Regions from separate parts of the Paraburkholderia sp. BL10I2N1 genome, predicted to be linked through region 2. Evidence: predicted binding sites of a transcription regulator. Region 2 holds the regulator's gene; the other holds the start of a gene.
The links. Region 2 encodes LexA, which represses DNA repair genes until DNA is damaged. Its sites were predicted from a motif close to ACTGTATNNNNATACAGT; they were not measured.
Positions count from the first base shown of each region.

Region 1: the regulator LexA is predicted to act here: its motif matches at 2,272-2,289, upstream of B0G77_RS30710 (DUF2471 family protein).

Region 1 covers NZ_SNWA01000002.1:1,905,356-1,912,785, forward strand. Annotated here, with positions in the region: gene B0G77_RS30705 (mechanosensitive ion channel domain-containing protein) at 93-1,838, shown strand; gene B0G77_RS30710 (DUF2471 family protein) at 1,852-2,247, opposite strand; gene B0G77_RS30715 (XRE family transcriptional regulator) at 2,374-3,003, opposite strand; gene B0G77_RS30720 (glycine C-acetyltransferase) at 3,157-4,356, shown strand; gene tdh (L-threonine 3-dehydrogenase) at 4,370-5,401, shown strand; partial or broken gene B0G77_RS30730 (YceI family protein) at 5,434-6,081, opposite strand; gene B0G77_RS30735 (TetR/AcrR family transcriptional regulator) at 6,191-6,847, shown strand; gene B0G77_RS30740 (nuclear transport factor 2 family protein) at 6,844-7,323, shown strand.
Region 2 covers NZ_SNWA01000001.1:4,010,112-4,017,541, forward strand. Annotated here, with positions in the region: gene B0G77_RS18570 (sulfate ABC transporter ATP-binding protein) at 1-14, opposite strand, end outside; gene cysW (sulfate ABC transporter permease subunit CysW) at 25-999, opposite strand; gene cysT (sulfate ABC transporter permease subunit CysT) at 996-1,907, opposite strand; gene B0G77_RS18585 (sulfate ABC transporter substrate-binding protein) at 1,930-2,961, opposite strand; gene lexA (transcriptional repressor LexA) at 3,243-3,893, shown strand; gene B0G77_RS18595 (hypothetical protein) at 3,913-4,263, shown strand; gene B0G77_RS18600 (DUF2939 domain-containing protein) at 4,414-5,091, shown strand; gene B0G77_RS18605 (universal stress protein) at 5,125-5,616, opposite strand; gene nodI (nodulation factor ABC transporter ATP-binding protein NodI) at 5,846-6,760, shown strand; gene B0G77_RS18615 (ABC transporter permease) at 6,847-7,430, shown strand, end outside.

The DNA.
Region 1 (7,430 bases), on a different contig from region 2:
TTGTGGCCGTTGCGGTACGTACGGTCTGCTTGCACGGCCATCCGCCTCGCTATTCGGGACGCTGAACCGGAACATCTTGCTAAGGATTGCCGATGATGTTCGATCGAGTGTTCAAGCTTGTGGCGGCTTGCGCGTTGTTTAGTCTCACGCTTCTGTCAGTCGATCCTGTCCTCGCGCAGGCGAGCTCGACGCCTTCCGCAGGCGCGACGCCGCCGGCCAGTGCCGACTTACGGTTCATGGACCGTCCGATCACCACGTTCCGCGCGACGCTGGGCGGTCTGACGCCCGAACAGCGGGTGTCGCGCTCGCAAAGGGCTCTCGAGTCGCTAACTGGACCGACGGTGGAGGCGCCGGTCGAGCTGTTTAACGTAACGATCGAACAAAAGAACGGCGTTGCCTTTCGCGTGCGCGACCGTATTCTGTTCACGCTGGTCGAAGATGACCTCGATCCCGACGATGACCGCTCGTTTGATGCCGTTGTTGCCGAGACGCGGGCACTGCTGTTAGCGGCGTTGAACGCGCGCCAGGCGCAACTGCACTGGCCGGACATCGCACGCGGCCTGATCTATTCGGCGCTCGCGACGGCCTTGTTGCTGGGACTCGTGTGGGTCATTGGCCGGATGCGTTCGAGGTTGCAGGCGAAGATTCAGTACGCGGTCGAGCGTCACGTTCTGCACCGCACAGCCAAATGCTTCGACTGGACCGGTTCGGCGTTTCAGCTCGCGTACCAGATCGTCCAGATCATGGCGCTGTTTCTGGTTCTCGCGCTCGTTTATTTCTATCTGATCTTCGTTCTCGAACAGTTCCCGGCGACCGAGCCTATGGGCGCGCGTCTCAGTGGATTCCTATGGTCGCTGATTGACCGGTTCGCACTTGGGGCGGTCAGCGCAATTCCGGGCGTGGTCACCGTCATCGTCATCTTCCTGCTCACACGGGCGATCCAGAGCCTGATCGGCAATGTTTTTCAGGCTATCCAGTCGGGCCGTTTGACGATTCCCGGTCTGCACCCGGAGACGGCGGGGGCGACGCGCCGCGTCATTACCATCATCGTCTGGGCGTTGGCCGTTACGGTTGCCTACCCTTACTTTCCGGGCGCGCAAAGCGACGTGTTCAAAGGCCTGAGCGTACTGTTCGGCCTGATGGTGACATTCGGTTCGGCTGGAATCGTCAACCAGCTGATGAGCGGGATGGTCGTCATCTACAGCAGGGCGTTTCGCAAAGGCGATCTTGTCAAGATCGGCGAAACGACAGGCATTGTGCTGCGTGTCGATACGCTTTCGGTAAAGCTCGTCAACCTGCGCCAGGAAGAGGTGACGATCCCGAACGCGCTGGTAGTGGGCGCTGTCGTGCGCAACTATTCGAGCCTCGCGGACCAGCAAGGTGGCACCTCGCTGTCGACGTCGGTGACCATCGGCTACGACACGCCATGGCGTCAGGTTCACGCCATGCTGACGATAGCCGCTGGGCGAACCCGCCACCTGCTTGGAGAGCCGGCGCCGTTCGTCTTGCAGCGCGCGCTGTCGGATTTTTACGTCGAGTACGAGCTCTACGCATCGATGGAAAATCCCGCGCAGCGGCCGCTGATTCTGAGCGAGCTGCACGGCCACATTCTCGACGTGTTCAACGAATATGGCGTTCAAATCATGTCGCCACACTTCGAAGAGCAACCCGACGCGAACGTCGTGGTGCCGAAAAGCGGCTGGTTTCCGGCGCCAGCGCGGCCGCCTGCTCAGGCGGGTACTCAGGCAGCAGGGGTGGTGGATGCAGTGGCCAGTCAGCCTGCCACGCCAACCCCTACCGGCTCGACCCGCAATGGCGTACAGGAGCCACGGCGCTAAAAACCCCGCCGGATCATCCGCCCCACGACCGTGCCCGGCGACCGGCTACGTCCGTCGCACGCCCCGCCGCAGCCTGGGATGCCGTACGCTCCGCTTCTTCATACGTGCTGACCGCGAACGCGAAAACAGCCGGCAATGCGTTGGACGAGCCGAAGTCCACCGACTCATCGGTTTCCGGATAAGGCAGATCGTCTGGCCGCTGAAACAGGCCAAGCATCAGCGCGTCGTGCCGGCTGGCGCAACCCAGGTCGGCGAGTGCCTCGGCTTCGATTGCATGCAGCAAGCGCCACGTAAGCGGTACCTGCTGCACGATGCAACGCGCCGCGATATGACGCACGATGTGTTCGAGGTCACGGGCCGCGGCGTTAAAGCGCAGAGCGGCCAGATCATGGTCGTTCGGGTGGTTCATGTTTGGCTCCATCAATCCCCGTATACTGTACAAATATACAGTGCTTGATGCAACCTCAGCCATTCGGCCGAGGCGCGAGCCGGCCCGCATTGCGCTATCGTGGAATGGTTTCAGGCGCGCGGAGGCTTAACCGTGAATCACCACCAGCAAGGCTTTCGCCTCGCCCTTTCCTGCATTGCGTATCGCGTGCGGCTCGTCGGCGATATAGCGCGCCGTGTCAGCGGCTTTCAATTTGCGCGTCGCGCCTGCCGCTTCGATTTCGATCGCGCCCTGCAGCACCGTCAAATGCTCGCGCGTACCCGGCTCGTGCGCATTCGATACCAGCGCTCCGCCCGCCTGCAGCGTCAATTCGTACCACTCGAACTTACCCGCCAGCTCGATCGGCCCCCACACCCGCAACTGATAGCGGGCCTCGTGCCCGCTCAGCGTCGGGATCTCGTGCGGGCCGGACACGGCAATGGCCTCCGGCGCCTTTTGCTGCGCAAACAGCGAGTCGAGACTGACGCCGAGCGCGTTCGTCAGCCGCCAGGCAACTGCGATAGTCGGGTTCGCCTTGTCGCGCTCGATTTCCGACAGCATCGACTTCGATACGCCGGCCGCGCGGGACAGCTCGTCGAGCGTCATCCGCCTTTCACTACGCAACCGCTGGATCTGTTCGCCGACGCGCGGCGGCGCCGCAACCGTCGAAGCGGACTGTGGGCCGGACGCGGCAGGCGCGAAAAGTGTGGAACTGCGCCGGGTCCCGGAACTTGCCATTTAATGACCTATCGTTTAGAGTTGTTCGACATACCGAATTTTAGTTCGGAAAAACGAATTTGTCCGATAAAGCTGACTGCCGACTATAACAGGCCGCCGGCACGCGGAACACTGTGACGGCGAGATCCGCCGACCCATTCAGGAGCCTGATTCATGCGTGATCCCTTTCTCGTCCATCTGCGCAGCACACTCGACCAGATCCGCGCCGACGGCTTTTACAAAAGCGAACGTGTGATCGCGAGCCCGCAATCAGCCGAAGTACACCTCGAGGCCGGCAACGATGTGCTGAACTTCTGCGCAAACAATTATCTCGGCCTCGCGAACGATCCGCGCCTGGTTGCGGCCGCGAAAGACGGCCTCGATCGAGATGGATTCGGCATGGCGTCGGTGCGCTTCATCTGCGGCACGCAGACCGTGCACAAGGAATTGGAGCGCGCACTCGCCGCGTTTCTGCAAACCGACGACTGTATTCTCTACTCCAGCTGCTTCGATGCGAACGGCGGCCTGTTCGAAACCTTGCTCGACGAATCCGACGCCATCATCAGCGACGAACTGAATCACGCAAGCATCATCGACGGTGTGCGGCTGTCGAAGGCAAAGCGCTTTCGCTACAGGAACAATGATCTGGCCGACCTCGAAGCGAAGCTGCGCGAAGCCGACGCCGCCGGCGCGCGCTTCAAGCTGATCGCAACGGACGGCGTGTTCTCGATGGACGGCATCATCGCCGACCTCGCGGGCATCTGCGATCTCGCGGACCGTTACGGCGCGCTCGTAATGGTCGACGACTCGCACGCGGTGGGCTTTATCGGCGAGCATGGCCGTGGCACGCCGGAGCACTGCGGTGTGCTGTCGCGCGTCGACATCATTACCGGCACGCTCGGCAAGGCGCTGGGCGGTGCGTCGGGCGGCTATGTCGCCGCCCGCAAGGAGATCATCGAGTTGTTGCGGCAGCGCTCGCGGCCCTATCTGTTCTCGAATACGTTGACGCCGAGCATCGCCGCTGCGTCGCTGAAGGTGCTCGAACTGCTTGCCAGCGACGAAGGCGCGAAGCTGCGCGAGCGCGTGCGCGCGAACGGCGCGCACTTTCGCAGCGCGATGAGCGCGCTTGGTTTCACGCTCGTGCCGGGTGAGCATCCCATCATTCCCGTCATGCTTGGCGATGCGCAGCTTGCATCGCGCATGGCGGACGCGTTGCTGCATGAAGGCGTCTATGTGATCGGCTTTTCATTTCCGGTTGTACCTAAAGGCCGCGCGCGCATTCGCACACAGATGAGCGCCGCACACACGCCAGAGCAGATCGATCGTGCCGTTGACGCATTCGCACGCGTCGGCCGGTCCCTCAACGTTATCTAAACGGGGCGCACACATGAAAGCACTCGCAAAACTTGAACGCGCTCCGGGTCTTACCCTCACGCACGTGAAGAAGCCTGAAGTCGGTCATAACGACGTGATGATCCGTATCACCCGCACGGCGATCTGCGGGACTGACATTCACATCTGGAAATGGGACGACTGGGCGCAGAAGACAATTCCTGTGCCGATGCATGTCGGGCACGAATATGTCGGCGAAATCGTCGAGATGGGCCAGGAGGTACGCGGCTTCGAGATTGGCGACCGGGTATCCGGTGAAGGTCACATTACGTGTGGGTTCTGCCGCAACTGTCGCGCAGGGCGCCGGCATTTGTGCCGCAATACCGTTGGCGTTGGAGTCAATCGTGAAGGCGCGTTTGCCGAATATCTGGTCATTCCGGCCTTCAACGCGTTCAAGATTCCGCCTGAAATTTCCGACGATCTCGCCGCGATTTTCGATCCGTTTGGCAACGCCACGCATACCGCGTTGTCGTTCAATCTCGTCGGAGAGGACGTCCTGATTACCGGCGCCGGCCCGATTGGCATCATGGCAGTGGCGATCGCGAAGCACGTCGGCGCACGCAACGTCGTGATCACCGACGTCAACGATTACCGCCTCGACCTCGCACGCAAAATGGGCGCGACGCGCGCGGTGAACGTATCACGCGAATCGCTGCGCGACGTAATGACCGATCTGCATATGACCGAAGGCTTTGACGTCGGTCTGGAAATGTCGGGTGTCCCGAGCGCCTTCACGAGCATGCTCGAAGCGATGAATCACGGCGGCAAGATCGCACTGCTTGGCATTCCGCCCGCGCAGACTGCAATCGACTGGACGCAGGTGATCTTCAAGGGCCTCGAGATCAAGGGCATTTACGGCCGCGAGATGTTCGAGACCTGGTACAAGATGGTCGCGATGCTGCAAAGCGGGCTCGATCTGTCGCCGATCCTCACGCATCGCTTCCCGGTCGACGACTACGAGCGCGCCTTTGCGACCATGCTCTCGGGCGAAAGCGGCAAGGTCATTCTCGACTGGACCGCCGCCTGATCATTGAGCGATGTACTGCTTGTGGGCGCCTCAGCGCCTGCAAGCGGCTTGACGTATTCCGCCTGAATCCGGACGTGCACGTCGTCGCCCACGGCTGGATACCATGTCGACAGGCCGAACTTCGCACGGCTGAAACGGCCGTCGGCTGAGAACCCGAGCGTGTCCTGTTTTGTTAGCGGATCGGGGGCGAAGCCGTTGAACGTTACCTCGAGCGTGACAGGCTGCGTGGTGCCGTGGATCGTCAGATCACCGGTCAATTTGCCACTCGCGTCGCCTGTGCGCTCAAAACGCGTGCTCACGAACTTTATCTCCGGATAGCGGGACACGTCGAACATATCGGGGCCCTTCACCATCCTGTCGAGCAGCGGAACGTTCGTATCGATACTCCCGGCATCGATCGTGACCGCTACCGCACTCCTGTCCAGACCGCCTTCGTTCCAGTCGAGCTGCGCTGTGGCGCGATCGAAACGCATCGTAAAGCGCGAATATTTGAAGTGATCGATGTCGAACGTGATGCTCCAGTGATGTGGATCGAGCTGGTAACGTCCGGTCGGCACGCGCGCCTCCGTCGTGCTCACCGAATGCGTGACGACCCGCAGCGGCGTGCAGGCCGCCGTCAGGGCGACCGCAGTGATCAATAAAGCGCGCGCAACCGGCGCGCGGAAAGCGGAGGTCCTCATGACATTTATTCCCTCAGTCGATCTTCGTCACACGATAGCGTAAGCCCGCCTGACCAGCAAAATTCATCCGGTACTTGACGACGGAGAATGATCGTTCTACTCTCCGGTCATGGCTACTTCCGATGACAATCTGTCCGCAGCGAGTCCGCGCGAGCGGCTGCTCGAAGCCGCTGAAGCGTTGATCTACGCTGGCGGCATCCACGCAACTGGCGTCGATGCGATCGTCCGCCAGTCGGGGACGGCGCGCAAAAGCTTCTATACCCACTTCGAATCGAAGGATGCGCTCGTCGCCGCCGCGCTGGCGCGGCGTGACGAGCGCTGGATGAACTGGTTCGTAGAAGGAACCTTGCGCAGTGGTAACACCGCGCGCACGCGTCTGATCGGCATGTTCGACGTCTTGCGCGAGTGGTTTTCGTCGGGTGATTTTCATGGCTGCGCGTTCCTCAACGCCGCAGGAGAAATCGAAGCCGCCGACGATCCGATCCGTGTCGTTGCGCGCGAACACAAAGTGCGTTTGCTGCAATTCGTCCGATCCGTATGCGACCAATACGTCGCTACGATCGATCGGGACGCGCACTGTGCTGCGCGGCTGTCACGTAAGTGGCTGATCCTGATCGACGGTGCGATCGGTGTGGCACTCGTGAGCGGCGACGCCGATGCCGCGCTCGATGCGCGCGCCGCGGCCGAACGTCTGCTCGAAGCCGAATCCGCAACCCCTCGCTCGCCTTCACGGCAAGCCTCCACCCGACGTAAGGAAAAGCCATGACTGAACCGGTCGAAACCCGTCCGCCCGTTCCGCCCTTCACACGCGAAACGGCGATCCAGAAAGTGCGCGCCGCAGAAGACGGCTGGAACACGCGCGACCCGGAACGCGTGTCGCTGGCGTACACGCCGCAGAGCGTGTGGCGCAATCGCGCGGAGTTCGTCACGGGGCGCGCGGAGATTGTCGGATTGCTGCGTCGCAAGTGGGCGAAGGAACTCGACTATCGTTTGATCAAGGAACTCTGGGCATCCATGGACAACCGCATTGCGGTGCGCTTCGCCTATGAATGGCACGACGACTCGGGTAACTGGTTCCGCTCGTATGGCAATGAGAACTGGGCGTTCGATGAGAACGGCCTGATGGCGCACCGTCATGCAAGCATCAACGACATGCCGATCCGGGAAGCGGACCGGCTGTATCGCTGGCCGCTCGGCCGGCGTCCCGACGACCATCCGGGTCTATCGGAACTGGGCCTGTAAAAGCTCACCTTTGGCGGACCGTACGTCAGCGAACTGCCATCGGCTCTCCATGATTGTTCTGTCCGGCGGCACGCTGGGCAGTATGCGTGCCTGCCGACCCGAGCGGG
Region 2 (7,430 bases):
ACGGTGATGCCCATGGACTGCTCCTTACTGAACCGGCTGGCCGGCCACCCGCGACGGCGCCGGCGACTGGGTGACAGGACCGGAGTGCGCAGGAAGATCCCGCGCGCTGGCCAGCTCCGCCGACATATGACGTTCCGCGAGCAGCTTGAGCGCCAGCGTGAGCAGCGCCAGCAGCGCCAGCACGGAGGCCACCGCAAACGCCGCGGAAAAGTTGTATTCGTTGTAGAGGATCTCGACGTGCAGCGGCATCGTGTCGGTCTGGCCGCGAATATGCCCGGACACCACCGACACCGCGCCGAACTCGCCCATCGCGCGCGCATTGCAGAGAATCACGCCGTACAGCAGACCCCACTTCACGTTGGGCAAGGTGACGCGGCGAAAAACCTGCCAGCCCGACGCACCGAGCACATGCGCGGCTTCTTCCTCGTCGTTGCCCTGCGCCTGCATCAGCGGAATCAGTTCGCGCGCGACGAACGGAAACGTGACGAACACCGTCGCGAGCACGATGCCCGGCACCGCGAAGATGATCTGCAGGTTGTGCGCTTCGAGCCACGGACCGAACCAGCCCTGCGCGCCGAACATCAGCACATAGATCAGGCCCGAGATGACGGGCGACACCGAGAACGGCAGATCGATCAGGGTCGTCAGCAGCGCCTTGCCGCGGAATTCGAACTTCGCGATGCACCACGACGCCGCGAGTCCGAACACGAGGTTCAGCGGCACGGCGATGGCCGCGGTGACCAGCGTGAGCCTGATCGCCGACAGCGCGTCGGGATCGGCGAGCGATTCGAAATAAAAGCCGATGCCCTTGCTGAGCGCCTGATAGAACACCGCAGCGAGCGGCACGACGAGAAACAGCGCCAGGAACAGCAGCGCGATGCCGGTCAGCAGCCAGCGCACCGCGCGCGGCTCGGTCACCGGGTCGGGACGGTGAACGGCGGTGCCGCTGTTGCGCGGCGTCGAGGCGAGCGTGGCAGGGGTGGCAGGGGTGCGGCTCATTGTGCGCCTCCGCCGATCGCGACGGCACCCGCGCTGCCGATGCCCGTGGCCGGCGGCACCGCGCCGGATGCGCCGCGCCCCGTACGCCGCTGCAGATACCACTGCAGCGTGTTGACCGTCAGCAGCATGAAGAAGGACACCACCAGCATCACCACCGCCAGCGCCGTGGCGCCCGCGTAGTCATACTGTTCGAGCTTCGTGATGATCAGCAGCGAGGTGATTTCGGACTTCATCGGCACGTTGCCCGCGATGAAGATCACCGAGCCGTATTCGCCGAGCGCGCGGGCGAAGGCCAGTGCGAAGCCGGTCAGCAGCGCGGGCAGCACCGACGGCAGCACGACGCGCCGGAACGTCAGCCAGCGCGATGCGCCCAGGCACGCGGCCGCCTCTTCCTGCTCGCGCTCGAAGTCTTCGAGCACCGGCTGCACGGTGCGCACGACGAACGGCAGGCCGATAAACGTCAGCGCCAGCAGCACACCGAAAGGGGTGAACGCGACCTTGATGCCGAGCGGCACGAGCAGCTGTCCGAGCCAGCCGTTGCCGGCGTACACGGCGGCGAGCGAAATGCCCGCGACCGAGGTCGGCAGCGCGAATGGCAGATCGACGACCGCATCGACGATGCGCCTGAACGGAAACCGGTAGCGCACCAGCACCCAGGCGAGGAGAAAGCCGAATACGGCGTTGATCAAGGCGCCGCCGAACGCGGCGACGAACGTCAGCCGGTACGAGGCGAGCACACGTGGCGACGTCACGGCGCGCACGAACTGCTCCCAGTCGAGGGTGGCGGTCTTCAGGAAGGTCGCCGCCAGCGGGATCAGCACCACGAGGCTCAGATACGCCACCGTGATGCCGAGTGTCAGGCCGAAGCCGGGTAACGCGCCCGGCTTGCGGAAGGTCAACGTCGTCATGCTGAATGCCCTTGTTACTCGATTACTGCGGCTGGTAGATCGAATCGAAGATGCCGCCATCCGCGAAGTGTGTCTTCTGCGCGTTCGCCCAGCCGCCGAAGCTGTCGTCGACCGTGTACAGCCTGAGCTTCGGAAACTTCGAGGTGAGCGCGGCCGGCACCCTGTTCGAACGCGGACGGTAGAAGTTCTTCGCCGCGATCTCCTGGCCTTCGTCGCTATAGAGGAAGTTCAGGTACGCCTCGGCGAGCCTGCGCGTGCCGTGTTTGTCGACCACCTTGTCCACCACGGCAACCGGCGGTTCGGCCAGGATGCTCGCCGAAGGCACGACGATCTCGAACCGGTCCGGGCCGAATTCCTTCAGCGACAGAAACGCCTCGTTTTCCCACGCAATCAGCACGTCGCCGATGTCGCGCTGCACGAAGCTGGTCGTCGCGCCCCGGGCACCCGAATCGAGTACGCCTGCATTCCTGTAAAGCTTGCCGACGAATTCCTTCGCCTTCTGGTCGTTGCCGCCCGGCAGATGGGCGGCGTAGGCCCACGCGGCCAGGTAGTTCCAGCGGGCGCCGCCGGAGGTTTTCGGGTTCGGTGTCACGATCGACACGCCCGGCTTGATCAGGTCGTCCCAGTCCCTGATGTGCTTCGGGTTGCCCTTGCGCACGAGAAACACGATGGTCGACGTGTACGGCGACGCGTTATCCGGCAGACGTTTCTGCCAGCCCCTGTCGATGAGACCCTTGCCGGCGAGCGCGTCGATGTCATAGGCGAGCGCGAGCGTCACGACGTCCGCCTGCAGACCGTCCAGCACCGAACGCGCCTGCGCGCCCGAGCCGCCGTGCGACTGCCTGAAGGTGACCGATTCACCGGTCTTTGCCTTCCATTCCTTGCCAAACGCCTGATTGACATCCTGATACAGCTCGCGCGTCGGGTCGTACGACACATTGAGGAGCGTTGCATCCGCCCGCGCATGGCCGGCGAAACCCGCCGCCGAGATGCCCAGCGCAAGTGCCGTGATGACGTTGCGCGTCCTGCCTGTCAGCCCCGAATTTCCGAACATCCGCTTTCTCCGTGTTCTTTGTATTGATGCAGCGTTGGTTTGCATCGATTGCGGCGCAGTCTATCGAACGGCCTTCATTATTAAAAATAATCGTTCTTCATTTTTTAATACGAAAAAGTGCTAACAACGGACAGGCGTGGCGTTCCAGCACGAAAACGTGTGTGACGATGTCCGAAACCAGCGTTGCAACGACACCGCCGGAACCGAACCTAAAGTAAAGCTTGAAATGCGCCGGATACTGTATAAAAATACAGTCACCTGTCTATCCATACAGTGGCGCCATGACCAAACTCACCGCACGACAGCAGCAGGTTTTCGATCTGATTCGCCGGGCCATCGAGCGCACGGGCTTTCCGCCCACCCGCGCAGAAATTGCCGGCGAACTCGGTTTCAGCTCGGCCAACTCGGCGGAAGAGCATCTGCGCGCACTGGCGCGCAAGGGCGTGATCGAACTGGCCGCGGGCGCTTCGCGCGGTATCAGGCTGCTGTCCGGCTCAGACGACAGCCCCTATCAGTTCACACTTCCGCACGCGAGCATCATGCAGCTGTCGCTGCCGCTGATCGGCCGGGTGGCGGCCGGCAGCCCGATCCTGGCTCAGGAGCACATCTCGCAACACTACGCGTGCGACCCGGCGCTCTTCTCGAGCAAACCGGATTACCTGCTGAAGGTACGTGGGCTGTCGATGCGGGACGCGGGCATCTTCGACGGCGATCTGCTGGCCGTTCAAAAGAAGAGCGAAGCGAAAGACGGCCAGATCATCGTCGCGCGGCTCGGCGACGATGTCACGGTGAAGCGGCTGAAGCGCCGGCCGGACGGCATCGAGCTGATCGCCGAGAACCCGGACTACGAAAACATCTTTGTACAGGCCGGCAGCGCCGAATTTGCGCTCGAAGGCATTGCGGTTGGGCTGATTCGCCCGACCGAATTCTGAATCTCGCCAGGAGAGTCTCATGGAACGCCTTGCCCGCCTGATCCCGTTTCGCCAGTTCGGCCGTCTGCGTCATCTGCGCAATATCGTCCCATGCGCACCACTCGAGGCGATTGCCACGCCGTCGCTCTTCGGGCGCGACGCGACAGCCGGGGCGTCCGGTGCTTCGCCCCTGCCGTCCGCGCTGCCGGCCTTCGCGCGGGTATCGCTGAATTCCGGACTTAACGCGGAACCCGCAAGACGCGCACCGGTGCGCGTCTATCATGGGTCGTCGCGGCTCATCATGGTGGGTACAGTGGATGCGGTCTGCCGCATGATCGACCACTGCATCGCTGAAGAGCGGGCTGGCGTGCAAGGCGCACTGTTCGAGTGATGGGCTGTTCCGATGACCCGTGGGCCTGAGGCGATTGCGCCGCAGATGCGCTGCGACCGCGCCGTGTCCCGGCCCGACTTGCGGCTCAGGGGATCGTTTCCACATGGTTGCGGTCAACGTTAGATCACATCTGACAGAGGCTCACCCTCCATGGCTGTTTCAGCACCTCCAAAGAAGAAGCACCGTCCTTTTCGGTCGCTGGCGATTGCGGCCCTTGTGGTCGTGGTTGTGGCAGCGCTGATATATGGCTATGCCTCGCCGTATATCGCGCTCAACCGTCTCAAGCGCGCAGCCGACGCGCGCGATGCGGAAACGGTCAACGAATATGTCGACTTCCCGGCTCTACGCGACAGTCTGAAACAACAGGTGACCGGCTTGCTCGTGCGGCGTCTCGACGGGCAGCACAGCGGGAATCCGTTGGCCGCCATCGGGGCAATGATAGGAGTAGCCTTGATCGGTCCGCTGGTGGATGCCTATGCAACGCCGGATGGCGTCGCGGCCCTGCTGAACGGCATGCCGCCGCGCGGCGAGCCCGGCGAGCGACCACCGCAGCCACCATCGGCGGCATCGAATGAGCCGTCTGGATCGGCAGGCTCAGCAGGAACGGCGAGCGCAACGCAAGCACCGTCGCCTGCGCCGCCCACCGCATCGTCTTCTTCAGAACAGCCGACCCCGCTGCAGCCCCCGCAGACCACTGCGGGTTATCGCGGGATCAACGAGTTCGTCGTTACGTATCAGCACGGTATCGGCGATACGCGTTATTCGGCCATCCTGCGCCGCGACGGTCTGTTTTCATGGAAGCTGTCAGCCGTTGATCTGAATGGCTGACGCTATACGTAACTGATGTTACTCAGCGTGACATCAGGCCGCTGTAGTCGTCGAGGCTGCAGCGGCGGCCTCCTGTTTCTGTTCGGCGGCTGAGGAACAGGCCACCAGAATGCTGCAGGAGACCCGGTCGAGAAGCGGCGTATTGCCCGCACCCATCCACCATCGCGAAAGTCCTGTACGGCAACGATGGCCCACCACCACGAGGTCCACTTGCAGTTCGTTCGCGAGATTGGCGATTTCGTCGATCGGATGACCAAACGCAAAGTGACCATGAGCCTGTACGCCGCGCTCGGTCAACCAGTTCACGCCTTCTTGAAGAATTTCGCGGGCTGTTTCTTCGAAACGACCGCACGCGACATCGGTCAGCAGGCCCGCGCTTTGTGCGATGCTCGATCTCATGTCGACCACGGACAGCAGATGCGTTTCCGCTTTCAGGTCCAGTGCAAGATCCGCACCGCAGCGCAGCGCCTTGCGGCCTTCGCGCGAGCCGTCGTAGCACAGCAGGATTTTTTTGTAGCTCGCCATGATCTTCTCCCCACCGCCCGATGCGGCTTCGCTTCAATCATGGTGCGCCGCAATTCCGCTTGCAAGGGATGGAAAACGCTTAGTGCGTCTCCACCGCGTTTGAGGGCATGCCGCAGTGCAATAAGCACCTTTCAGGCATCAGGGCGCCGCAAACGCAACGCAGCCAATGCCCCTAGAATGGGCAGCCCGGCCGGTTTTTTTACGGCACACCTCGTGCAGTCACCCATCCATGTCCGCAGCCGAGATTGAATTCGAGAACGTAGAGAAGCGTTATGGCGAGAAGACTGTCGTTGACGGACTTTCGTTCCACGTCCGCGCCGGCGAGTGCTTCGGTCTGCTGGGGCCAAACGGTGCCGGTAAGACGACGACACTGCGCATGTTGCTTGGCATCGCCGCACCAGATGCGGGCACGATCAGGCTCTGCGGCGAATCGATTCCGCTGCGGGCGCGTTATGCCCGAGCGCGGGTCGGTGTCGTGCCACAGTTCGACAATCTCGATCCGGACTTCACCGTTCGCGAAAATCTGCTCGTGTTTGGCCGCTATTTCGGTTTGAGCGCCGCGCAAACGCGCGACAGGGTGCCGGCGCTGCTCGAATTCGCCCGGCTCGAAAACAAAGCGGACGCGCGCGTCGGCGAACTGTCGGGTGGGATGAAACGACGTCTGACGCTTGCTCGGGCGCTCGTCAACGATCCCGACGTGCTGATCATGGACGAGCCGACCACCGGTCTCGACCCGCAGGCCCGGCATCTGATCTGGGAGCGTCTGCGCTCGCTGCTCGCGCGCGGCAAGACGATCCTGCTCACCACGCACTTCATGGAAGAAGCCGAGCGGCTGTGTCACCGGCTGTGCATCATCGAGGAAGGGCGCAAGATTGTGGAAGGTGCACCGAATCAGTTGATCGCGTCGGAGATCGGTTGCGATGTGATCGAAATCTACGGACCCGATCCCGTCGCCCTGCGTGACGAACTGGCGCCGCTCGCCGTGCGCACCGAGATTAGTGGAGAGACGCTGTTCTGCTACGTCGAGGATCCGCAGCCTGTCCACGCGAAGCTCAAACAACGCTCGGATTTGCGGTGTCTGCACCGGCCCGCCAATCTTGAGGACGTTTTTCTGCGGCTCACGGGCCGCGAGATGCAGGACTGAGCCTGCGCGATGCAGCCGACTCATTCAACGAGGGGCGCCCCCTTCTGATCACCCGCCTCCGACAGACACGAGATTCACCCGACCCTATGGACGCGCGCAGCTACGATACCCCCGGCAAACCCTCCCGGCTGCACGAAGGCTTTGCCGCCCTGCCGGCCAATCCGGTCAACTGGATTGCGGTCTGGCGCCGCAACTATCTGGTCTGGCGCAAGCTCGCGATTGCGTCGATGTTCGGCAATCTCGCCGATCCGATGATCTATCTATTCGGTCTCGGTTTCGGACTGGGTCTGATGGTCGGCCATGTCGACGGTGTCTCGTACATCTCGTTCCTCGCGGCAGGCACGGTCGCGTCGAGCGTGATGATGTCGGCGAGTTTCGAGTCGATGTATTCGGGCTTTTCGCGGATGCACGTACAGCGCACCTGGGAAGCCATCATGCAAACGCCGCTCACGCTCGGCGATATCGTGCTGGGTGAGGTGATCTGGGCCGCCAGCAAAGCGACGCTGTCCGGCGCGGCGATCATGCTGGTGGCGGGCGCGCTCGGTTATGCAAGTTTTCCTTCGATGCTGCTCGCACTGCCCGTCATTGTGCTGACCGGACTCGCGTTCGCCAGTGTCACGATGATCGTGACCGCCCTCGCGCCGTCCTACGATTTCTTCATGTTCTATCA